Linked DNA regions of Aureispira sp. CCB-E. The protein of the gene in region 2 interacts with the protein of the main gene of each other region in a pairwise test. Links are inferred from orthologs where the notes say so. Each region holds a gene or a part of one and is shown on either strand. Other genes may lie near its edges. The genes, in order: groL and QP953_RS03300.

Region 1 (12,476 bases), 910 kb from region 2 along the record:
ACTTGGCACAAGACATGATTATAGTGTGCTATAACTTTTAATCTTATTAATCTAAATAAAACAAAACATTTATTATGAGACCAATTAATGATAGAGTCTTGGTAAAACCTGCAGCAGCAGAAGAAACAACTAAAGGTGGTATCATTATACCAGATACTGCTAAAGAAAAGCCACAACGTGGAACTGTGATAGCTGTTGGACCTGGTAAAGAAGACCGAGCAATGACTGTAAAGGTAAACGATGTTGTACTTTATGGCAAATATGCAGGTCAAGAGGTTTCTCACCAAGGAGAAGATTTCTTGATTATGAAAGAAGATGACATCCTTTTGATTCTAGATTAATGCCTCTCGAATCACTTTATAATTTAACATTCAATTATTTCATTACTTCGTAATAACGTCATCAAATTGCTTATCAGCTAAATTATTAACACCCAAAACTTAAAACTGATAATCCATTTGATATTTATTTTACAATTTTGATTTAAGTTCAAAATTATCAACGAAGTATTATTCTTTAAATAAAAAAACTTCATATAAAAATGGCTAAAAATATTAGCTTCAGCACAGACGCTCGCAACAAATTACAAGAAGGAGTAAATGCTCTTGCAGATGCCGTAAAAGTAACTTTGGGACCTAAAGGTCGTAACGTTGTTCTTCAAAAAAGCTTTGGCGCACCACACATCACTAAAGATGGTGTTTCTGTTGCTAGAGAAATCGAATTGGAGGATCCTATTGCCAACATGGGCGCTCAAATGGTAAAAGAGGTAGCTGCTAAAACTGCTGATTTGGCAGGAGACGGTACGACTACAGCTACTGTTTTGGCTCAAGCTATTGTTAATGCTGGATTAAAAAGTGTTGCTGCGGGTGCCAACCCAATGGATTTGAAACGTGGTATTGACAAAGCTGTCAATAAAGTAATCGAGCACTTAAAAGAAAGTTCTGAGATTATTGGTAGTGATATTGAAAAAATCAAACAAGTAGCTACTATTTCTGCTAATGGTGATGCTGAAATTGGATCATTGATCGCAGAAGCAATGGAAGCTGTAACGATCAACGGTGTTATCACAGTAGAAGAGGCAAAAGGTCGTGAAACTTATGTAGAAAAAGTAATTGGTATGCAATTCGATAGAGGCTATTTGTCTCCTTACTTTGTTACCAATCCTGAGTCAATGGATGTAGAATTTGAAAGTCCATATATCTTGATTCACGATAAAAAAATATCTAACATTCAATCTATTGTTCCTGTTCTTGAAAAAGCACATCAAGCAGGTCGCCCATTGTTGATTATCGCAGAAGATGTAGATAGCCAAGCATTGAGCACATTGGTTGTTAACCGTTTGCGTTTGGGCTTAAAAGTAGCTGCTGTTAAAGCTCCTGGTTTTGGTGATCGTCGCAAAGCAATGCTTCAAGATATTGCAATCCTAACAGGTGGTACTCTAATTGCAGAAGAAACAGGACATAGCTTAGAAGCTGTCGAGTTGGAGCACTTAGGAAGCTGTGAGCGTGTCACAATCGACAAAGACAATACGATTATTGTAAATGGTATTGGTGCAAAAGAAAAAGTAGATTCTCGCATTGCAGAGATTACCAACCAAATTAAAACAACTTCTTCTGATTACGATAAAGAAAAGCTTCAAGAGCGTTTGGCTAAATTGTCAGGTGGTGTTGCTGTTCTTTATGTTGGTGCTTCTACTGAAGTAGAGATGAAAGAAAAGAAAGACCGTGTAGACGATGCATTACATGCTACTCGTGCGGCTGTTGAAGAAGGTATTGTTGCAGGTGGTGGTGTTGCGATGGTTCGTGCCATCAAAACATTGGAAAGCTTTAGTGGTGCTAATGATGATGAAAATACTGGTATCAACATTGTACGTATGTCTCTAGAATTACCACTAAGAACAATCGTTAACAATGCAGGATTAGAAGGTTCTGTTGTTGTCATGAAAGTTCGTGAAGGAGAAGGTTCTTTTGGTTTCAATGCTCGTACAGAAAAATTTGAAGACTTGAAAGAAGCTGGTGTTATTGATCCTACTAAAGTATCTCGTGTAGCGATCGAAAATGCAGGTTCTATTGCTAGCTTGATTTTAACGACAGAGTGTGTTGTTAATGATATCCCTTCTGAAAATGCTGCTCCTGCTGGAATGCCAGGTGGGATGCCAGGTGGAATGCCAGGAATGATGTAAAATTGATTTCTTCGGAAATTCATTTAAAATATGCCCTTTCAGCTCTGCTGAAGGGGCTTTTTTTTGTATTGTGTTGTTCTTTCTAATTAGTCATTATTGTTTTTGCTTGTATATCTCAAAAATTAATTGTAATTTGATTTGATTTTTTCTATCAATGCATATCCCCGTTATGTCCAACTTACTGTTACACACACTATAAAAACCATTATTAATATGAATTTCATTGAGGAACTTGGTCAATTGCAAAAAGATATTGCAAAGTATTTAACCATTCACAACAACCCCCATGACACATCCAAACATGATCCTTATGCCAAAAAGCTAATTGCAGCGAATCCTGTTTTAGAAAAAGCAGCTCCCCCTCCTCCCCGAAAGACAATTAATAACTCGGTAGGTAAAAATGGCAAAAACGAATACAATGATGTTAAACTTGTACAAGAACTATTAGGCATCAAAGCCGATGGACATGCAGGACCTAAAACCAATTTAGCCATACGAAAATTTCAACGTAGCTTAGGTTTCAAAAAAACAGATGGTCGCATTGATCCCAAGGGAATTACTTGGCAAAACTTGAGTAAGAGAATTACTTCTAACCCTTCTGAAGAAACTACAACAGATACTGATTCCAATACAGCTCTAGCATCTAAAGCAACCGAAATTAAAGCTTCAGTTGGTAAAAAAGGAACCAATCAACTGGACGATGTTATCCTCGTTCAACAGTTACTGAAGTTAACACCAGATGGTAAATGTGGTCTTAAAACAATCCGTGCCATCAAAGAATTTCAACAAAGTATTGGTCTCCCAAAACCTGATGGTCGAATTGATCCCAATGGTTTTACTTGGAAAAAGTTAAATGCTCAATCCGTACCACCAGACCAAACAACCTCTGGCTCTGCTAAGTCATTAACAGGCTCTGTTGGAAAGAATGGAGACAACCACGTTAATGATGTGAAATTAGTACAACAATTATTGCACGAAAAAGGAGCTCATCTCGATATTGATGGCGATGCTGGTCCTGGAACTATTGAAGCGATTGAAGCTTTTCAAGCTAAACTAGGTGTCGCTAATCCTGATGGTCGAGTTGATCCTAATGGTTTTACTTGGAAAGAATTAAATAAAGTAACTCCTCATGACAATCCTCATGATGAAAAAATGGTTGTTACGACAGGTGATGCTCCACTTCCAGAAGAATTAAGTGTTACCAGTAAAATAAAAAAATCTGTTGGACACAAAGGTACAAACCTTCCAGAAGATGTTCTTCTTGTCAGAAAACTATTGATTAAATTTAATTACAACTTAAAAGAGGATACCACTGTAGATATTCCTCTAGTAAGTGCTATCAAACGATTCCAAAAGGAGTTTGTGGGTAGCTCTAAACCTGATGGCCGCATTGATGCCAATGGCAAAACATGGAATACACTATTAGGCATCGGTCGTATCAGAGGAGGGATCTATGATGTTGCTAAAAAATATGGTATTGAGGTAGCGGTTATCTTAGCAATTCAGGCTGTAGAATCTGGGGGGAATGGATTTTTGCCCGATGGACGTCCTAAGATTTTGTTTGAAGGGCATATCTTTTGGCGAGAACTAAAAAAAGCAGGCAAGAATCCTGCTGCTCTCCAAAAAGGCAACGAGAATATCATTTATCCAAAATGGGTAAAAACAAACTATAAATGGAACGAGAGAGAATATGACCGCCTAGAATTGGCTAAGAAAATTGATAAAACGGCTGCTCTAAAATCTACTTCTTGGGGAGAGTTCCAAATCATGGGCTTTAATTATGCTAGTGCTGGCTACTCAAATGTGGAGTCATTTGTAGAAGCAATGTACCAACCTGGTATTAATCAATTGGGTGGTTTAATGGGATTCTTGAAAGATAACAACTTAATTAGACACGTTCAAGGTCCGTCTAAAAATTGGGCTGCTTTAGCTAAAGGTTACAATGGGCCTGCTTATGCCAAAAATAAATACGACATAAAACTAGCCAATGCTTACAAACGTTTTTCTCAAATCGTTTAAATTGCTCTCTTAAAAAATTCAAAGCCTGCCTAAATCTTTAATGATATTAGGCGGGCTTTAGTTAGTAACTAACAAGTCACTAAACTCCTTCTTTCCTTAGTCAATTAGGAACTCTACTTCGTTTCTTCATCTTTAATTACTTCAAATATGCCTTTATTATTTTTACTCTGTATTTTAATTATTTCCTGTAATAACAAGAGTAATACATCTTCCCCTCCTACAGCATTGCCAACAGCAACTAAAACACCTGTCGTTTTGACTATTGATTCATTTGTTTTGGATAATCATAGTATCCTTAGTCAAGCAACAACCGACTTTAATGCGGATGGATTTGAGGATGCTGTTCTTATTTTGAAAAAAAACAAAGAAGAAGAAACATCTGACTATGCCAACAACAAACCAACATTGCGCCCTTTATTACTTTTGGCAGCAGACTCCACGGGTTCCTTCCATCTCATTGCAAGAAATGACAAAGCTGTCTATTGCGTTGACTGTGGAGGGCAAATGGGAGATCCTTTTAGTGCCTTAATAGCACATGAACAATATGTCTCTATACAGCATTATGGAGGTAGTCAAAACCGTTGGGCTAGACACCTTACCTTCAAATATGACCGTGAAAAAAAGCAGTGGTTTCTTTATAAAGATGCGGAAGAAACATTCAATGCCTCAACGCCTGTAGATACGTCAAACTTATCTGATAAAAATTATTTTAATACGCCTTTGGACTCTTTTAATATTTATCAATAAAATTAAGAACAAATTTCTTTAAATGCAGCTTGAATGGTCGGATATTCAAATTGAAATCCTTCTTCTTCTAAACGTTTGGAGACAACTTTTCGACTTTTAAGCACCAACTCCGTTTGAGTTTGTAAAAATACAGCGCCAATCTCCAACAACGTTTTGGGGATAGGAAGTCCCCACGAACGCCCCAGCTGTTGACGCAATTCTTTCATGAAGGACTTGTTTGTTACAGGATTTGGGGCAGCACAATTAATCACTCCATCAATATGCGCTTGTTCAATTAAAAATTCTACCACACGACTAAAATCATATAGATGCACCCAACTAATAAACTGATTGCCACCTCCTTGGGTTCCTCCTAACCAGAACTTGGAAAGATTTATTAAATATTCCATGGCTCCTCCTGGCTCTTTTCCTATAACAATAGCTGTTCGAAGTGCAATTCTTCGCACCGAATCAACTGGTGCTGCTCTAAACTCTTTTTCCCAAGCCTTACAGATATTCATAGAAAAATCGGTTCCAATCGTTCCATTGTACTCATCGTTGGCAGGTGCCTGCCCTCTCGTATCTTCATAAATCGTAGCAGAGCTAGAGTTAATCCATACTTTTGGTTTTGTTTGAGCTTGTGCAATGGCTTCTCCTAAAATTCTTGTAGAATTTATTCGAGAATCTAAAATCTGTTTTCTGTTAAGCGCATTGTAACGACAATTAACTGTCCGACCAGCCATATTTACAACGACATCAGCTCCATCTATTACCTTTGTCCAATCTCCCAATGTCTTTCCATCCCATTGTTCAAATTGAATACGTCCTATAGCTGCTTTTTTTTGACGAGAGAGCACACACACGTCCCAACCTTTAGCATCAAAATGTCGTGCTAATTCCAAACCTAAAAAACCAGATCCTCCAGGTATAATTAATTGGGGCATTTGTTAGACTTTATCGTTTACAAAAAAACTACTAATCAACAACTTCAATAGTTGGCTGCGCTGCTACTACAACTTAATAGTCGATTATAAATATTGTGGTAATAAATTTTCGTCATTAATCATCGCCAGTAATTTAAGCAGGTTTTCACGCGGTTTAATGCCTTGTTTGATCGCCAATTCAATTTCTTGTTTGATCAATTTTTTCTTTCCCTTTTCAAATAACAAACGTACCAAAACATATAGTTTTATCTCATCGTTGAGACAATAATAATGTTTTTTATAAAACTGGATAGCTTTGGAATAATCAGAAAAATTGGCATGCAAACGATAAATCAATTCTACCAAGTTGTTGTGTCTCTGTTCTTGTTCGTATTCTTCTTCTTCTGTCCATTTTTGCTCAATTGGACTATCACTTCGATTAAACCCATTTGTTTGTAATAAATGAGTAGCCACTTCGAGAGCTTTTTTATAGTTCCGTTCTGTTTTGATGCTCTTAACAAACTGAATAATCAAATCAGAATACAACGTGTATGTATTTAAGGGATTTTCGATGATTAGAGAAATACCTTTGTTAAGCATCTGTTCGTCGTCTCCTATATTTTGCAGTAATTTCAGAATATTCTTATAAAAAACGACTTGTTTAACTCCGATAGATTGAAAAGCATCGTAAGCAGAAAAATACTCGTAAACACAAGATTCACAAATAATTTGATACAATTGGGTCAACAACTCTGCTTGTTTAGGAAAGTTTAACTCTGTTCTATTTTTCTTTGTCAACGCTTTGCCCCAACGCTTTACTTTAGACCGCCATGCTAAGCGTTCTTTCCGAACAATTGTTTTATTGGGATATAGGTAATCTTGGTTTCGAACATCAATGATAAATTGATTGATTTGCTGCTCTAATTCTGCGAGAGAGATGGAAACAATAGGTTTCTTGTTTTTTTTACGCCCCGATGTCTCTATATAGTCATCCAAAGCCATCACTTCCTTTTGTGCTTTAGGTATCAGTTTATAAAATTCAATAGACAAATTCAATAATTTATCCTTGGGCATTTTAGATAAAATATCTCTCAATTCTTTTACTTTCATTACCTATGGTTTGAAGAATAATACAAAGAGTTTTGGGGGTAAACACTACAATCTATTCGCATTTAAGATAAACCTAAAAAAGCAAAAAAGGTTTAAAATTTCACCATTTTTTTTCAATCTTTCTATAAAAATTTGAAGCTCAATATTAAAGTATCTTGACATTTAATTCTAAACATAGCTTTCACAATGCAAGCAGTCCAAAGTTTTGCTCTAAATCCATTTCTTTGGGCTAAAAAAAATAGCAGCACCAATTAATTGATAGTACTGCTATTTTATTCACTTAACCTAAGCTACGCCATGCAACTATTCTTTTATAAACTTTTGAGCTACACGTTCCTTATTATCAAATTCAATAGAAAGTAAGTACAAACCTGCTGGCAGCTGTGCTACTTCATTAATTTCTAGCAATTGATACGACTGTATATCTGCTGTAAAATTATGTAATACATTGCCACTCGCTGCTGTAATTGTGATTTGTGCGGATGTTACTCCGATAGGCAAAGTATTAAATCGAACTTGTAGTTCGTTTTGTACAGGATTTGGATATATAGACACATCCATGTATTCGTCTCTAGTAGAACGCCCTTCAACTGCTTTGATTTGTGAGTAGGTCGTTGTTCCATCAAAGTCTACTTGTCTCAAACGGTAATAAGACACCCCTGTAAAACTATTTTCATCCAAAAGCTGATAATTGGTAACAGAAGTAGTCTGCCCTTTTCCATCTACAAATGTTACAGATTTGAATTCACTTTCAGTCTCTAACATACGTTCGATAAAGAACCCTTGATTATTAATCTCCGTCTCTGTGACCCAATTTAATGCCACCTTATCTGCATTCAGACGTTTTGCCTCAAACTTTGTCAATTCTACGGGTAGATCGGATGTTCCACCAACATTGGCAATCACGAGTTGTGAAAATGAGTTGACATTGTTTGTAGCATTATACCTTACACTTGCATTCGTTCCTGATGTTGCATTATTGGCACCACCTAGAGTAGCTCCCCAAGTAGCTCCAAAAGCATTATCTGAACGTTTAAACAATTGCAAAGGTGAATTGCCTTGCGGTTCTGCTGCATCAGCCGCAGAAATATAACTCATTCGACCAAATGTTAAATCAATCAAAGGATCAAAAGAGGCATTAGAACCATAGTTATTCACCACAAAATACTCATCATCGACATCTCCTCCAATAGTTTCCCAGCCATGTGGTTTTTCAGTTTCTAATCGAGAAACAACAATCTCTCCATTAGGTGTATTGGCATCAAACTGTATGGTAATATCAGTATTCGGCAAATTGTACACTCCTGGTCCTGGAATAAGAATACGATCAAATGCACCTCCTGCTACTGCTACCTCTGAAGGAACATAAGAGGCTCCTGTCATATTTACAGTTGTACCATCATTTGTTCCTACACCATCTTTTACTCCACCAGCTGTTCCTATAGGGTCATCTGTGTTAAACTGATAATAAGAAACTAATCCAATTTCACTACCTTTTAGGGTTAAATGGCGATTTTCACGAAGTTCTTCTTGCGTACGAGCAACATTCCATATACGTACTTCGTCGATACTTCCTTGATAATTTTCACCAGAAGAAGGCAAAGCAATTGTTCCAATTCTAAGGTTTTGATCGGTTGTATTTAAGTTCGTAGCTGTTGGTACAGCCAAATCTAAGACCCCATCTACATAAAAACGCATGGTTGTTCCATCATAAGTAATGGCAACATGATGCCATGCTCCATCATTAATAACAGTCGTACCATTGTAATCATTAAGTTCTCCTACAAAGCCCAATACATTACCACGAACCGCCATACTATTTCTTTGATTATTGCTTCTTCTTCCCCAACTAACAATATTCCCCAAACCTAACTGGGTAGTTTTAATCCAAGCCTCTATTGTTCTAGGAGCATTTCCTGTTGGCAAGTTGGTAGCCGTAGCAGAGTGATCTATAAAATTCGTACCATCAAACTCGTACATATTACCACGTACATCTGAAACTAGAATTTCGGACTCCCGTACGACCATAAACTGTCCTGTTAAACTTATTTTTCCAAACGTTACCGAATTATTAGTTACAGTATTTGCAACTGCAATTTTAGTCCATGCTCCACCAGAATTCATAGGGCGATAATACAAACCATATTTTGCAGGATTCAAACTAATAAATGTATTTGGGGCAAAATTAAACGTATAATCTACGACCAAGTTAGAAGTATTATTCGATCGGTTCACCGTCCACATTGGATTTTGAATCAAATTAGTGGCATTCACCCCTACAATACTATTTGGGATAAACGCTTGATAAGTAACAGTGATCTCTTCTGTTGCAGAATGCTGAAAGAATCTCATGGTAGCATTAGCCGCTACAAAAGTCTGGGTACTTACTCCCGAAGGAACGTTAATCGTTTGGCTATTGGAACTTCTCAAAGCATCGTTTCCAACATTGACATCCGATGCTGCCCAATCTGTAGCTGGATCCATATTCGTTAATGTCCCAGTATTTCCATTCCCTGTTTTATCGGCTAAGGTAGCAGAGCCTACTCCATCATTCATTTGATAATAAGTCAACAAACCGTTTGCACAAGCATCCAAAGTTAAATGCATATTTTCACGGATTTCATTTGCACTACGTGTCGTTGTCCAGATACGAACTTCATCCAGTTGCCCCGAAAATTCTCTGTCCAAATTATTAGCGTCAAAACCTCTCCCCAATACCATGTTAGAGAAGCTCGCAGGCCAGTTCGCATTGACACTATTGACCACCTCTATTCCATTTAGATAAACAATAACTCTACCATTCGTTTGATCTCCAACAATAGCAATGTGGTGCCATTCATCAGGTAAATTACCGCCTAATGGTACAATCGTATATGGATTAAAAGTACCATTACCAGAAACCGAAACATAAAGCAATCCATTGGCAAAATTATTACTAAGCTCTAACCTTACGCCATCATCTGAAGTTCCTGCTCCAGGAAAAGCGGTATGGAATATATTCTCATAATTATTTAGACCATTTGGACGGAACCACGTTTCAATCGTCCAATCTGTAACATTTCCTAAATTACCAATAGCTACATAATCATCAATTCCATCAAAATCTAGCACATCGCCCCGAACAATATCCGCAGGAATAGCTGTGTTGTCCTCTACAACCATAAACTGTCCTGTCAAACTAATATCGCTAAAGGTAACTGATGTTCCACTAACGGTTGATGCTTTTCGTACCAATGTCCAAGCCCCATCACTCCCTGTTGGTCGATTATAAAGATTGAGTTGACAAATATCAACGGTTGTAATTGTTGCAACAGGGAAATTAAATGTTAAGTCCATCGTTTGAGTAGAAAAAGTTGTTGCTTTATCTATCGTCCACATTGGGTTTTGAATGATATTCGATCCCACAATACCTGTTGTTGCATTGGGGGTAAACCTGTGGTAAGTTACGGTAAAATCCTCTGGTACAGAATGTGCTGTAAAATCAATGCTCAAATTAGCTGTAGCAAAATTTTGCGTACTCACACCAGCTCCTACAGCAAGTGTTTGACTGTTAGAAACATTTCCTGCATCATTCCCTATATTAACTCCTGAATTGACCCAATCTGTCGCAGGGTCCATGTTTGTTAATGTACCAGTATTAGAGTTTCCAGAATGATCTGTCAAAGCACTTGAACCTGTTCCATCATTCATTTGATAATAAGCCACCAAGCCCGTTGGACAATCTTCTAAAGTTAGGTGCATATTTTCACGAACTTCTGTTGCCGTACGGGTAGTATTCCATATGCGAACTTCATCCAATAAGACATTGCTAAATCGTCCTAAAATATCTGTACCTATTCTCAAAATTCCATCATTGGTTGCCCCCATACTAGTGGCTGCTGTAAAAACAGAAGCACCATTCATATAAAAAGTCATTAACCCTGTTCCATTGTCATAAGCCCAACAAACATGCGTCCATTCATTGGCAGTAATAGCCGCAGAAGCATTAACGGCAGTTGTTCCATTATAAAAACCCATTGTGTTAGCAGGACTGTTGATGTAGGGTCTGTAGTTGGCATTGTCAGCTATTTCTGTTTTATCCAAAATAGTATGGAATCCAGTAGCTGCATTTCCTTTTATCAATACCCATGCTTCAAACGTAACATCTCCTGTTATGTCCAGAGAAGCATTATCAGCAACGCTCACCAAATCATCGGTACCATCAAAATCTAGTACATCGCCACGAACAAGATCTTTTGTAGGTGGTGTATACGTACCATTAAAAGGACTTCCCATATCTCCTGTTGTCGAAGTCATTACGTTGGGGTCGGCTGTTGCGTTATTATTTTCATAGCCTAATGTTCCCGTTGCAGGATCATTTCCTGTTCGATCTACTCCTGGACTAGCAGCAGATCCCCAGATTCTATTCGTAAAAGTTGGTGCTTCGGTATAATGTGCTGCAATTCCCGTTACATCATCATTTTGATAAGCAACAGACCAAATAACAATATCGTTATTGTCTTTTATAATAATTTCATCCGCACCATTTCCTAAAGTCAAACCGGCTACCTCAATTACATTCGCAGAAGGGCAACCATTCAACCACTGTGCTTCAAAAATTGCTTTATTTCTAGCTAGAATAACATAACCTCCTGCGGGAATAATAAAACTAGTCGTTGTAATAACATCATCGTCTACGCCTTCATCTTCAATTTCCCAATTCTGAATATCAATTGGAGTAGCTCCAAAGTTATGCAGCTCTACCCACTCATCTGTCAAATCATTGGCCAAAGGGTCGGCGATCCATTCTGTAATTGCAACGGATGGTAATATGCCCGTTCCACGTATTGCAAAACTATATGTTCCTTCGTCTGCATCATCATTATTGACAGTAACTGTTGCATTTCGCACCCCACCTGCTGATGGCGTAAATGTTGCTGTAAAAGTAGCTGTAGCCCCTGCTGCCACACTAGCAGGCAATGTAATTCCACCAATTACAAAGTCCCCTGCATCCGCTCCACTTACCACAATACTAGACACATTCAATACCCCTGTTCCTGCTACATTAGAAATGGTAAATGTTCTTACTGTATTTGCACCAGCATTAACGCTCCCAAAATCGGTATCGTCACCAACACTAGGTGTAATATCTCCATTGACAATAGACAAACCATTTCCTAATATATCTATCTCTGGGTTTGCAACGCCAGTACCTTGAACAGCGTATGCATACGTTCCTTCATCGGCATCATTGTTATTAATCGTTACCGTTGCATTCCGAACGCCAGCTGCTCCAGGCGTAAATGTTAGTGTAAATGTTGTAGTCGCTCCAGCAGCTATATTGGCTGGCAATGTAATACCGCTCACTGCAAAATCGCCTGCATTTGCTCCGCTCAAATTAATACTACTTACATCCAAGGCTGCAGTACCACCTGTGTTTGAAATAGTGAATGTTCGCGCTGTATTTCCTCCGACAGTAACGTTTCCAAAGTCCGTATCGTCGCCAGCACTAGGTGTCACGTCACCATCTACAATAG
Region 2 (12,399 bases):
TGTAAAAATTGGTGGCGTCACTGCTGCTATTTTTATTCTAATTGTTGCTGCCTATATCATGGTTAGAAAGCAATTTAAACGCTCTAGATAGTTTTTTTCTGCCCTTCTTCTATTAAAAGCCAAATCAACCTTCCTTTGATTTGGCTTTTTCATTCTCTTTTTCTATCTTGAAATATATTTCCCATGTTTATGTCCCATTTTTACTAGTTTTTATAACTACACCCTATTTTTTACATGATAAAGTTACCGCTTAATTCTTAATCAAAATTCATAGCGTTACTTAACCATTAAAAAAGATGGTTTGAAGAAGGGATCAATGGAACAAAACAATCATACAGGGGATGAATACCAAGAGGTAATCTTTAAGAATACCTACTGCCTTAGTATAGGGGTATCTGCCATTGGTTTTTTGGTCAATGCACTATATCTCCAAAATTTCACGATTGCCAACTTAGCTCTTCTATATGCCTTTTTATTGTCTTGTGTCTATTATTTTAATCGAAACAAGAATGTTCAATTGGGTATCCATTCCTTTATCATACTTTCTTTAGTTACCATCAATATTTCTTGGTTTTTCACCAACGGCTTATCAGGATCTTCTCCTTTTATGTTTATCATATTTTCTATTATGGTAACGAGTATGGTATCGCTGAAAAATTTTCTTTATTTCTTAGCACTTATTGTTGGTAATATTCTTGCATTGATACTCATTCAGCAGTATTACCCATCTATTGTCATCAATACTAGCCTTTCTACCCAAAACATAGATTTAGCATTTTTAACTGTCATCACTATTTTATTGTCTAATGCAGCCATTGTCTATTTCAAAGTCATTGATAGAAAAAGACAAACTACACTAAAAGAAAAAAATCTTAATCTGATTACTTCTAAGAAAGAACTAGAATTAGCAAAGGAAAAAGCCGAAGAAGCCAATGAGGTTAAATCTAATTTTCTGTCGGTTATGAGCCATGAAATTCGAACTCCTCTGAATGCTATTTTAGGGATTTCAAATTTACTCAATCAGTATCAATATGATAGTCAAGAAAAAACCGAACTAGTTGATGCTCTTAGCAATTCTACACACGATTTGTTAAACTTACTCAATGATGTATTAGAGTTTAATAAATTGGAAATGGGACATATTGAGCTAGAACTAGCTGGTATCAACATCTTGAATTTGCTCAAAGATATCAAGCGAAATTTCTTAAAAAAAGCTCAATCTAAAAATAACCAAATTATCATTAATACAATTGGCAAGATACCTCCTTCTATCTTAGTTGACGAACCCAAACTACGCCAAGTATTCAACAATCTTCTTTCTAATGCGATAAAATATACTTCTTCTGGAACAATAGAGATCAATATTCAACACCTTCAATCATCTGAAAATAAAACAAGTTTGTTGTTTGAAGTCAAAGATACGGGCATTGGAATTCCTGTAGATCATCATCATAAAATTTTCCAAGAATTTAATCCTATTCCCTTAACTAAAAAACGCAGTTCAGATGGTCTTGGATTAGGACTAACAATTACTGCGGGATTATTGCAACTCATGGACAGTCGCATACAGGTTGAGAGTAATCCTAATCAAGGAACACGTTTTTACTTTACCTTAGAGTGTTCAACGCCACCTGCTGAAAATATTCCTAGCCCAACGGAAGACAATATTGACGATGCCAAAATACTTATAGTAGAGGATAACAAAACCAATGTTTTGGTATTGACTCACTTTTTAAAAAAATGGGGTATTGCTTACGAAATAGCTTGGAATGGTCTAGAGGCACTTTCTTATTTTCAAGAAGATTCCTTTAGCCTTATTCTAATGGACATGCAAATGCCTGTTATGGACGGTTTTGAAGCAACTGCTGCCATTCGAAAAGACGATTATACTATTCCGATTATTGCTCTAACAGCGTCTGCCACTTCACATGAGAAGGAAAAAGCAAAAACAGCTGGTGTTAACGACTATATTACCAAACCTTTTGACCCTAAACATTTACTAAGAGTTATTCAAAAATACACCCTTCTAGCAGAGTAAACTATTAAGGTCTGTGTGCTTTTATAAATTCAGTTGGGTCTAAATACCCATTATAATAACTAGAATAACCTCCCCCTACTTCCATCTCTACACTATCTCTAATTTCTAGGTGCAAATGTGCATAATAAGCTCCGTTGGCATTTCCAATTGTAGCAATTTGTTGCCCTCTTTTGACACCTTGATTAGACTGCACCAACATACTATCGCAATGCGCATAAAGTGCTTCAACGTATGTTGTATCATCCAGTTGATGCATGACACGTACTATTTTCCCCCAACCACTACCAATATCCTTTGCAAATACCACATAACCGTTAGCAATCGAATAAATTGGATCTCCTAAATCTGAATCACCGCCAGCTACAGCATTCCAATCATCCCCTAAATGGTCATTTTTTCGAAAAGGCTGAGCATTATAATACCCTTTTCCATCTGGTTTTCCTACTGGAAAATCGAATCCATCACAACGATAAGACGGATAAGTCAAAAAATAGCGCTCCCACTTGCTTAGAGTATCTTTCTTTATAGTTTGAGAGGGGTCCAACACTGGATCAACCTCTGTCGTTGTAGTTTTATTTTCGGAACAAGCAATTAAAATAAAGACCATTCCAATTCCTGTTAATAACTTTGTTAAGAAGCTTTTTTGTTTTGGTTTAACCATTCTTTCAAATTTTTGTATCCCTCTGCATCCAAGGCATTGTGATCAATGTCGTATTCATCTAGAGGCAAGTATTTTAGAGCTGCTATTCGGATTCTATTGAGTTGGTATCCTCCAAAATCTACTTCAAGTTGATACTTTAGCTCTTTTAAAAATTGTTGAGGGGTGCTATCCAAGCGTTGATAAGTGTATTGTTTGACTAACGTTTTAATTTCATGGACAAATGTCGACTCAAATATTTGCTTCAAGGTTTCCTTTTCGACAGCCCCTGTACCTCCGTAAGTCCTAGCAACCTGTAATACATCCCAATTCGTATGTTGAATTTGTACAAAAAATGTTAACTGAAGCTCGACACGTATATTATCTTGTGTTAAAACACTTTGTTCTCCAATCAAACTAATCAAAACTCGTTGTTCTTTGATATTAATTTTCTCCACTCGATGCACCAAAGGATAAGCAAAAAAACTACCTCTAAAATAAACCTTATCACCTCCCATTCCCCAACGAATAAGTGCAAATCCCTCTTTGACTTGATAAAAAGCATTGCTCCAAATCAACCAAGTTACAATGCTTACGATTCCAATTATTAATCCTATCATTTGTTAATAAATTATAAAACTTGTCTAGAACGTATCAATCTTGGTCAAGGTGCATCCTTATTCTTTTTTGTAATTCAGGAACGACAGATTCTTGAAACCAAGGATTTTTAGACAACCAAAATCGATTTCTAGGAGATGGATGCGGCAACGGAATTTGAGTTGGCAAGTATGCCTTGTAGTTTTTCACTGTTTCCGTTAAATTTTTCTTTTTTGCATTTCCCAAATAATATTTCTGCGCATACTGTCCAATTAACAAGGTCAACTCTACAGATGGCATGTGCTCTAATAGTGCCTGATGCCATAACGGGGCACATTCTGGTCTAGGTGGTAAATCTCCTGTCTTTCCTTTTCCTGGATAACAAAACCCCATCGGTACAATAGCGATACGGGTTGCATCATAAAACACACTTTCATCTACTCCCATCCACTTTCTCAATTGCACTCCACTAGGGTCATCCCACGGAATACCTGACTCATGCACTCTTTTCCCAGGGGCTTGTCCGACTATTAAGATCTTACTTTTTGGATTTGCTACTACTACTGGATTAGGTCCTAAGTCTAAATATTCTTTACAAACAGCACACTGCTTTATTTCCTTTAATATTTTTTCCATACATACTATTCCATAATACTCCGTTGATTATTTTATGAGATCGCTTCGCTTAGTTACCTACGGTGCTACTACGATTTTATAACGGAGTAATGATTTCAATAAGATACCATACTGGTTCTCTCTTTATTACTAGCAATCACTATGGTTTCATTTTTAGCTCCATTTCATATTGGTTAATGCTATTCTCCATGCCTAAGTAACGCAAGGTTTGCAATATATTCGTTCGTTTAGCATCAATATTAATAGTCCTAATTGTTCTACTTACTTGAGCGATGCCATCAAAAAGAAGTTGCCAATCCTCTTGTTGATTCGTTTTATAAATCTCAAATTGAGGTAAATTTCCAGATTGTTCATTGATAACAAAAAAGCCAATTTTTTCTTTAGCCAAAGAAAAAACCTCGTAACAGGTATAAGTGCCCTTTGAACTCAATTGTATTGCTCTATTGGAATTGTCCCAAGCATACCAATTAGCTTGTGGATTGGTAATTTTTTCAAAATCAATTTTATGGATCGTTGTTTCATAATTTGAAACCTCCAATTTTCCTGTAAAACAGAGGTACTCCTTTGTAATCGAAAAGCCGATTCGTTCATACACTCGAACGGCACGGCTGTTTTCTTGAATAACTTCCAGTGCACAACAAGTTACCCCTTTTTGTTGCAAGATAGGAAAAGCATAAGCATACAGTTGGTCAACTATTTTCTGACCACGGTATTTTTTTATCACCCCTGTTCCTGTATTAAACGCCACTCTATGAGTCCCCCTTTCATCAATTCCATTAATAATAAAAGCAATCAACTCTCCTTGGTCAAACATCCCGAAAGAACACGTCCAGTCTACTCTAGCCGCCTGATAGCGATGTTTCCAATAAGTTGTATCAGAAGGCATTTTTAAAAAATACTCCTCAAACGCCATCAACATAGCAAAAACAATTTCTTCTAATGAGCAGTTACTCAAATCTCTTATTTCCATCCTTAGTTACTTTTTATGCAATTTGACTTTTCGATAAAAAAAGAAAGAAAAAACACTCGCTGTTAAAATAAATAGCACGACAAAACCCAAATATTGCAGCCCACTTCGTTGATGAATAGCATCCTCCAAAGCCAATAAAATTAGCCCATCTGTCAGACGTTGAATCCCCCAAATGGCATTCATATGTGCCATAGATTTATCCAAGAAATTCTGTGCTGCCACTGTTTTTACCCAAACCCGAATAGAATCTCCTTCTTTTAACTGGTGAATATCTGGGTGCGTAATTTCCAAAAGCTTCCCCGCCAGAACATATTCTACATCGCTATCCTCTAACCTAAAACGCAAGCCAACATCTTCCCCATATTCGTCCTTAGATATCATTAAGACACCTTGTACAACTCCCTCTTTGGTTGTAAAATCAGTTTGTTTGGTTGTATGATAACCAATAAAAATATAAGCTCCTACCAGCGAGCTAATGATAACAAGTCCATAGAACAATAGAATTAATTGGTGGCGCATATTGTTAAAATTTAAACTGTTGTTATGGGGTAGTACTTCGCGGAGAGGAGTAAACAGCTTTAAAGATTCTAAAATAATACTTGTTGTTTGAATCCTCTTTATACAATGCAATATATTGTTTATTTTTAAACAAATATAAAACAGCTCTAAAATGCAATGGGATTTTCTCTTTGATTACAATATCTTTTGCAGCTAATATCTCCCACCCTCCATTGTATTCCCCATCAGTATGTGTCACTCTAAACCCTTTGTATAAAGCATCTTCATCACTTTCTGGCTTTTCTATAAAAATATAAATCCCATTTTGAAAGCTAAGATTGTTTACCGATGCTTTGGCAAAAGAGTCAAGGGTGTTTTCGTAGCTTTTGTAGCTTGTATTTTGCGCCTGTACAGAGGTTATCGATATACAGATTAGAAATATGGTGTAAAAAAAGTCCTTCATCCATTATAAATTTTGTTTCCTACTGTCAGGTATATTGTAGAAGTCAATTTGGCAGACATTTATACGAAAAAGAGAAAGGGAAGTTATAAGAATAGACCTATAAGTAAACTAATTTTCAAGGAGTAAAGAATAACCATTCTTTATTCTCCACATTGACCAAAGCCCAATTCATGGCAAAAACTAGTTAACTTCCGAAAGCCAGCTTCACTATAACCATGTTCTCCTTGAGGAGCTTTGGCATAAGCTTTTATTTGAGGAAAAGCCATCTGCTGAGAGCATTCAAAACAGATACTAATATGAGCAACTGCTTTATCTTCGTTGTAAAACACAAGCCCTAATCTCGGTTTAAAACACCTTGTATAAAGCCCGCCATAAGTTTTAGGATCATTAATTGTCTTTAGAAAAACTTGAATTTCTTCCTCAGACAATACCTTTTCTTTTTTGATGGTAGGGTTTAGTATTCCCTCTTTGCTAATAATTGGATTGCCTTCCAAATCTTCAAAATGGTAAGCAATAACGCTAGTATACGACACATCTGGAAATACCACTCCTAGCTCCTTAGGACTTGGATTAGTCGGAGGCGTAGAATCACAGCTATAAAAAAATAGAATACACAGAAAAAAAAGGGAGGTTGGTAAATAGTATTTCATTGCTTTTATTTTTGGAGGTCATTTACATCCTATCTACTAGAAAGAAGTCATCGTCCAAAAGTTCTCATACTAAAACACTCTACTTTTGATTTTTGCCAATTTTGATGATACGATTGCTTTGGATTACCTACAGACGAATAATTTTTAGTGTCTGTCTAAATAGAGAAATGAATTAGATAGAATGCATGGCATTCTATGAAAAAAAAGCATCTAGTATTACCTCTAGAAAAGAAGTATTTTCGAGAAATTAAGTATGCTATTGTCGATAATGGGTCAAAGATTAACTTTCTCTTGTGGTAGGAACACGTGTTACTTCTACCATCAAAACATTTGTAATCAATGAGATTTCTCTAGCGACTTCGGTTGGAAAATCAAGTGCTTCTTTTGCCTCCAAGGTAAAACCACTGTTGGTCTCATCTATTTTGAATGTGCTAATTAATGTTAGATTATACACATCCATAAAGGTCTTCATGTAGCTATCTTTGTCATTTAATACGGGAGATAGATCACCACTATAATAAACAATAAAACGAAGCGTTGTTTTATCCTCTGAAACAGAGGTAGTTGGCGTTGTCGTTGGAGTATTGGCGTAGATTTTTGTTGTTGAAAAAACAACAGACAATACAAGAGAGAATATAACGAGTATCCGAAATTTTGTATTCATTGTAAGGGATATTTAGTAATATACAGGGGATTTATCTCTAATAAAGAAAAAATCATTCCCAAAGCACAAGATTCTAAAAATCAATATATTATAGATTACAAATTTCCAACAAAACCCCAAAAAAGAACAACCCTTTCCAAAATGGAAAAAGGTATCGTTTTGAAAAAAACACTTGAAACAATACAAAAAATAAGCTTTAAAAGCCTTTTAGAAGCTAAGGTATGCCTTTTTTAATTATGCATTCTTATTGGTGGCAGCATCTCGTAATCGCTGTAAAAATGGCGAAGCAAATATAAAATCTTGCAATAATTCATTTTCGCTCGTCATCACTTCGTGCCGAGTTCCTACCCATGCTAATTCTCCTAGATGCAGTAGGTTAATATTGTCTCCTATTTCCATCACCGAATTCATATCATGTGTATTGATCACAGTTGTAATTTTGTTTTCTTTGGTAATATTGCGAATTAGTTCATCTATTTTCATTGAGGTTGTAGGGTCTAGACCAGAGTTAGGTTCATCACAGAACAAATACTTAGGGTCTAATATAATTGCACGGGCGATACCAACACGCTTCTGCATTCCACCACTTACCTCCGAAGGATATTTATTATTACTTCCTTTTAACTCTACCCGTTCAAGCGTTTGATCTACTTTTTTTTGTTTTTCTTTTTTAGTCAACTTAGTAAACATATCCAATGGGAAGCGCACGTTTTCTTCTACAGTCATAGAGTCAAACAAAGCAGATCCTTGAAAAAGCATTCCCATTTCTGTCCGAATTGCCTTTCTTTGTTTGGTTGTTAGTGCCGTAAAATTAGTATCTCCATACCAAACGGTTCCAGAGGTTGGCTGGATCAATCCCACCAAAATTTTGAGCATAACAGTTTTTCCTGCACCCGATTTACCTATAATCAAATTGGTTTTACCATGCTCAAATACAGTAGAGACTCCCTTCAAAACCTTCTGGTCACCAAATTGCTTTTTAATATCTTCAATACGAATCATGCTAAATATCTAAATTTTAAACCTATTTTAATGATTAAGTTAAGAGCAATGCCAAGACATAATCTGCCAATAGAATTAGAATATTACTAATTACTACGGCACTGGTACTTGCTCGCCCTAGCTCAATACTACCGCCTGTTACAAAGAAACCTTGATAACAAGAGATAGAGGTTAATAAAAAGGCAAAAACCAATGCCTTGATTTCCATCATCCAAATATTATACGGATCAAAGAATGCTCTTAACCCCTGCATAAATTCAGCTTCTGATACTAAATTACCAACCGTACACGCCACATAACCTCCAGCCATTCCCATAAAAGCAGACAATACCACCAACATTGGAATCACTGTAACCGCAGCTATTATTTTAGGCATGACCAAATAAGCAGTTGTATCTACTCCCATAACTTCTAGCGCATCAATTTGCTCTTTTTGGCGCATCCCTCCTAACTCGGCGGCAATATTAGAACCGACTTTTCCCGCCAATGCTAAACAGGTAAATGTTGGTGCTAATTCGATAATCATGATATCCCGCACAATATAACCAATGTAATATTTAGGAATCGAAGAACCGCCTAATTGATAAGCAAACTGTATGGCTGTTACAGCGCCAATAAAAACGGAAACCAAACCAACAATAACCAATGACCCAATTCCGATATCGATCATCTGTCGGGTCGTCTCTTTCCAATACATGGATACTTTCTCTGGTCGAGAAAACATATTCTTGATAAATAGTATATAACGACCAAAATGGAAAAACAAATTCAATGTTCTAGTATTTTCGTTAGATAAAACTTCTTATTTCATTTGTGGATAGATTTCTTGCCTCTATACATGTAATAAATTACAATCCACCTATCAACTTGTTAAGTTGCAACAAAACTTGCACTTTTCTAAGAAAAATGCTTATTTTCTATTATAAAACTCTTATTTACGTCTCTGTATGTTAATCTCTGTTTATATTTATTTTTCTTGATTTAAGTGTAATATTTAATTTTAGACATGTATACAATCCTTGCTAATACAAAAGTTAGAACTAATCACAATAAAAAATGATCTAAGTCCCGTTCTACTATCTCCCATATAACAATATTAGGCTTTTCAGCTTCAACTACATTTTTGTCGAATAAACTCCAAACATATACAGATTCACCAAAACTCTCTTTCGTAAATTTCATTAAAGCTGAAAAAAAAGAGTCTCTAAATGTTAACACCTTAATTGAGTTAATTGTTGAAGTATAATGAAAAACATAATCCTTTATATTAGGAGGAATAGGTAGCGTTGATGGGACTTCTTGCGCAATCTCGCTAGGATGTTCTAAAATTATACATTGTTCTTCCACATTGATATCCAACATCCCTGTTAAATCTTCTTGATTACTAATTTCCGTTTTCACCTTAAAATCGTTGAATTTCATAACTTTCAAGGAAGGATATTTTTCTACAATTTTAGAAATAAGCACATTATATGCCCAATAAGCTCCATAATCATTCCAGTGCGTATTAGTTTTATGATATAGACGAAATTTATTATTGTCAGGAAAGTTTGCAGACAAGTCTACAAAATTCAATCCTTCGGAAGTTAATAATCTGTTTACTTGCTCTAGTTTGGTGATCTTATTTCCTTTTACTATAGGTAATTCGTTTCCATAAACAGAATGCTTATTAGGAGCTACTGCTATATAAAAATCAATATTACGTTTAGCCAACCATGCTTTTTTTTCTAGCATACCTTTTTTTATCTGCTCTAATTCTTTCTCATTAAATGATATCATCGCTTTTGATTCTTTAATAACATCAGAATAACTATCTCCTAAAAAAAACCACCCATTAGTACCTCTAACTACTTTGTGAGCAAGTGGTTCTACTCCAAACACATCATTTTGGATAAAATAGTAACTTTTAAACAACAGATTCTTGAAGACAAAATTATCCTTATAATAGTGATCATAGGCATTTTTAAAAGAAATAACATCCCTATAAACACCTAACATTTTTTGAAGGCTCCCTCTACTCACTCTTGTTTGCTCAAAAGTAAATCTTGGACTCTCTTTCAATTTCCTATTTTCAGTATTTCTAACATTTAAATTTACACCTAATAACTGTAGTAATAATGGTAAGCTAATTAATAGAGAAAATATAACAATTTTACCTATTTTTATTTTTTTCATAATTATTAAAATCTAAAGTAGATAAATGGATTATAAGACCCTGCTCCTAAATGAATCACAGATAGAACGAATAGTGCAAACAATGCTATTGTTCGAATAATGGTTCCTTGGTATGTCTGTAACTTTTCATCAAAAAAACGATATATCGGTGTGGAACAAATAACTGCTAATATAAAATACAGACCAGTATGACTATTTATATACATAAAATCTATATAACTATCAACTGATATCAACCCTGATGATGGAATAAACATTCTTTGAATATAACTAATAGCATTCGATAAGGTTTCTGCTCTAAAAAACACCCAACCGACCAAAACAACTAATAAAGTATATAAATGTTGTAATGGCTTCCAACATTTGCTTAATTTCTCTTCAAGACCGATACGTTCTATAACAATAAATAGACCATGGAATAAACCCCACACTATAAAATTCCAACTAGCGCCATGCCACAAACCTGTTACAAAAAATACGATAAAAAGATTTAGATATAACCGCTTTTTCCCTACTCTACTTCCTCCTAAGGGTATATACAAATAATCTCGGAACCAAGATGATAAAGAAATATGCCAACGCCTCCAAAATTCTTTAATACTTCTTGATATATAGGGATAATTAAAATTCTCTAAAAACCTAAAACCAAACATTCTACCTAACCCAATTGCCATATCAGAGTACCCCGAAAAATCAAAATAAATTTGAAAAGAATATGCAATAATACCTAACCAGACAAAAGGAGTAGAAATCGTTGCTACATCTAAAGCAAAAATACCATCTGCAATAGTTGCAAAAGTATTAGCTATTAATACTTTTTTAGCTAAACCGATTATAAAACGTTCTATCCCTTCCGAAAAATCATCAATGGAAATGTTTTTAGATACCAATTGCTTGTTTATATCTACATAACGAACAATTGGTCCAGCAACTAATTGAGGGAACATAGTAACATAAGTAGCAAAATTGATAAAGTTTCGATTAGCTTTTACTGTTCCTCTATACACATCTATAGTATAGGATAAAGTTTGAAAAGTATAAAAACTTATGCCTATTGGTAATGTAATATTAGGAATATTATGCCATGTAGCATTATCTAATCCCAACATACGAATCGCAGCATTATAATTTTCGAAGGCAAAGTTGAAGTACTTGAAAAAAAACAAAAAAGATAAATTAGTAATTATGGAAATTGTTAACCCCAATTTTCTCTTTCCTCCTTCTATTATTAAACCGCAAGAAAAATCAATTATTGCTGATAATAACATTACAAGCACTATTTTATCTTCTCCCCATGTGTAGAACACTAAACTAGCTACTAGCAGTATTAGGTTCTTTATTTTATTAGGCATCAAATAATAGATCCCTAATGTAACTGGTAAAAATGAGAACAAAAAAAGCACACTACTAAAAATCATAATTGAGTAGATTTACAAGTTATTATATGCAAACATCAGAATAAAGCTGTCCAAAGATATAAAAAACATATCCAATCTTTCATTTCTAACCATATCTCAATCACTAAATTATAAACGAACTCTGTAAAAGAATGAAGACGATGACTAAAATAGTAACATTAAATCTTAACATTTTGTATATTCAAGTAACCTTACAAGCATAACAAGCCAAAAACTAAAAAATCAATAAGCTATTCAAGCACAATAAGTCTACTTTTCTCTTTAACTTCGGCTTTTTAGATATCAAAGATTTATTACCAAACTCTATATTTTAGAGCATCGTTACCATCTTATGACAACGCAAGAAGAATTAGATCATTTACTCCAATTATTACAACAAGAAAAAGAAGAGGAAAGCTGTCAATTTGACCAACTGCTCCGAGAATTGAGCATCCAGCAACGTATTCAAAAAGGTGCTTGTTGGTATCCTGTACAAGTTGAAAGCTCAGGATGGAGTTTAGGGGAACATCCTTTTATTATTGTAGAACGAGTCAAGCACTTGGACAAAGCGCATAAATTCCGCTCTGGACAAGTGGTCAGTATTTTTTCCGAAAAGGTACTGGATAATAATGTAGAGGAAAAAGGAGTCATTTATTTTATCAAGGGTAATCG

The links.
Region 1: the proteins of QP953_RS03300 (region 2) and groL interact in binary tests that used the Escherichia coli proteins (3 or more experiments, as listed by UniProt). The link is inferred for Aureispira sp. CCB-E from one-to-one orthologs.

Annotation. Positions count from the first base shown.
Region 1 is NZ_CP133671.1:1,736,057-1,748,532, reverse strand. Bases 1-2,861 are described here. They hold groL (chaperonin GroEL), read left to right. Parts: upstream 1-541; coding sequence 542-2,182; downstream 2,183-2,861. Other genes in these bases: QP953_RS06720 (N-acetylmuramidase domain-containing protein), read left to right, coding at 2,396-2,861; groES (co-chaperone GroES), read left to right, coding at 75-341. Also shown: more of QP953_RS06720, read left to right, coding at 2,862-4,201; QP953_RS06715 (hypothetical protein), read left to right, coding at 4,349-4,948; QP953_RS06710 (TIGR01777 family oxidoreductase), read right to left, coding at 4,951-5,871; QP953_RS06705 (hypothetical protein), read right to left, coding at 5,956-6,960; QP953_RS06700 (LamG-like jellyroll fold domain-containing protein), read right to left, coding at 7,264-12,476.
Region 2 is NZ_CP133671.1:837,153-849,551, reverse strand. Bases 6,272-9,055 are described here. They hold QP953_RS03300 (ABC transporter ATP-binding protein), read right to left. Parts: upstream 8,156-9,055; coding sequence 7,388-8,155; downstream 6,272-7,387. Other genes in these bases: QP953_RS03295 (ABC transporter permease), read right to left, coding at 8,190-8,879; QP953_RS03305 (hypothetical protein), read right to left, coding at 6,770-7,153; QP953_RS03310 (hypothetical protein), read right to left, coding at 6,272-6,489. Outside these bases: QP953_RS03350 (CotH kinase family protein), read left to right, coding at 1-91; QP953_RS03345 (response regulator), read left to right, coding at 302-2,038; QP953_RS03340 (M23 family metallopeptidase), read right to left, coding at 2,043-2,699; QP953_RS03335 (SPFH domain-containing protein), read right to left, coding at 2,669-3,295; QP953_RS03330 (uracil-DNA glycosylase family protein), read right to left, coding at 3,330-3,908; QP953_RS03325 (GNAT family N-acetyltransferase), read right to left, coding at 4,048-4,878; QP953_RS03320 (hypothetical protein), read right to left, coding at 4,885-5,397; QP953_RS03315 (hypothetical protein), read right to left, coding at 5,420-5,839; more of QP953_RS03310, read right to left, coding at 5,980-6,271; QP953_RS03290 (alginate O-acetyltransferase AlgX-related protein), read right to left, coding at 9,200-10,330; QP953_RS03285 (MBOAT family O-acyltransferase), read right to left, coding at 10,336-11,748; QP953_RS03280 (AAA domain-containing protein), read left to right, coding at 12,080-12,399. UniProt on the Escherichia coli protein: Part of the ABC transporter complex MlaFEDB, which is involved in a phospholipid transport pathway that maintains lipid asymmetry in the outer membrane by retrograde trafficking of phospholipids from the outer membrane to the inner membrane.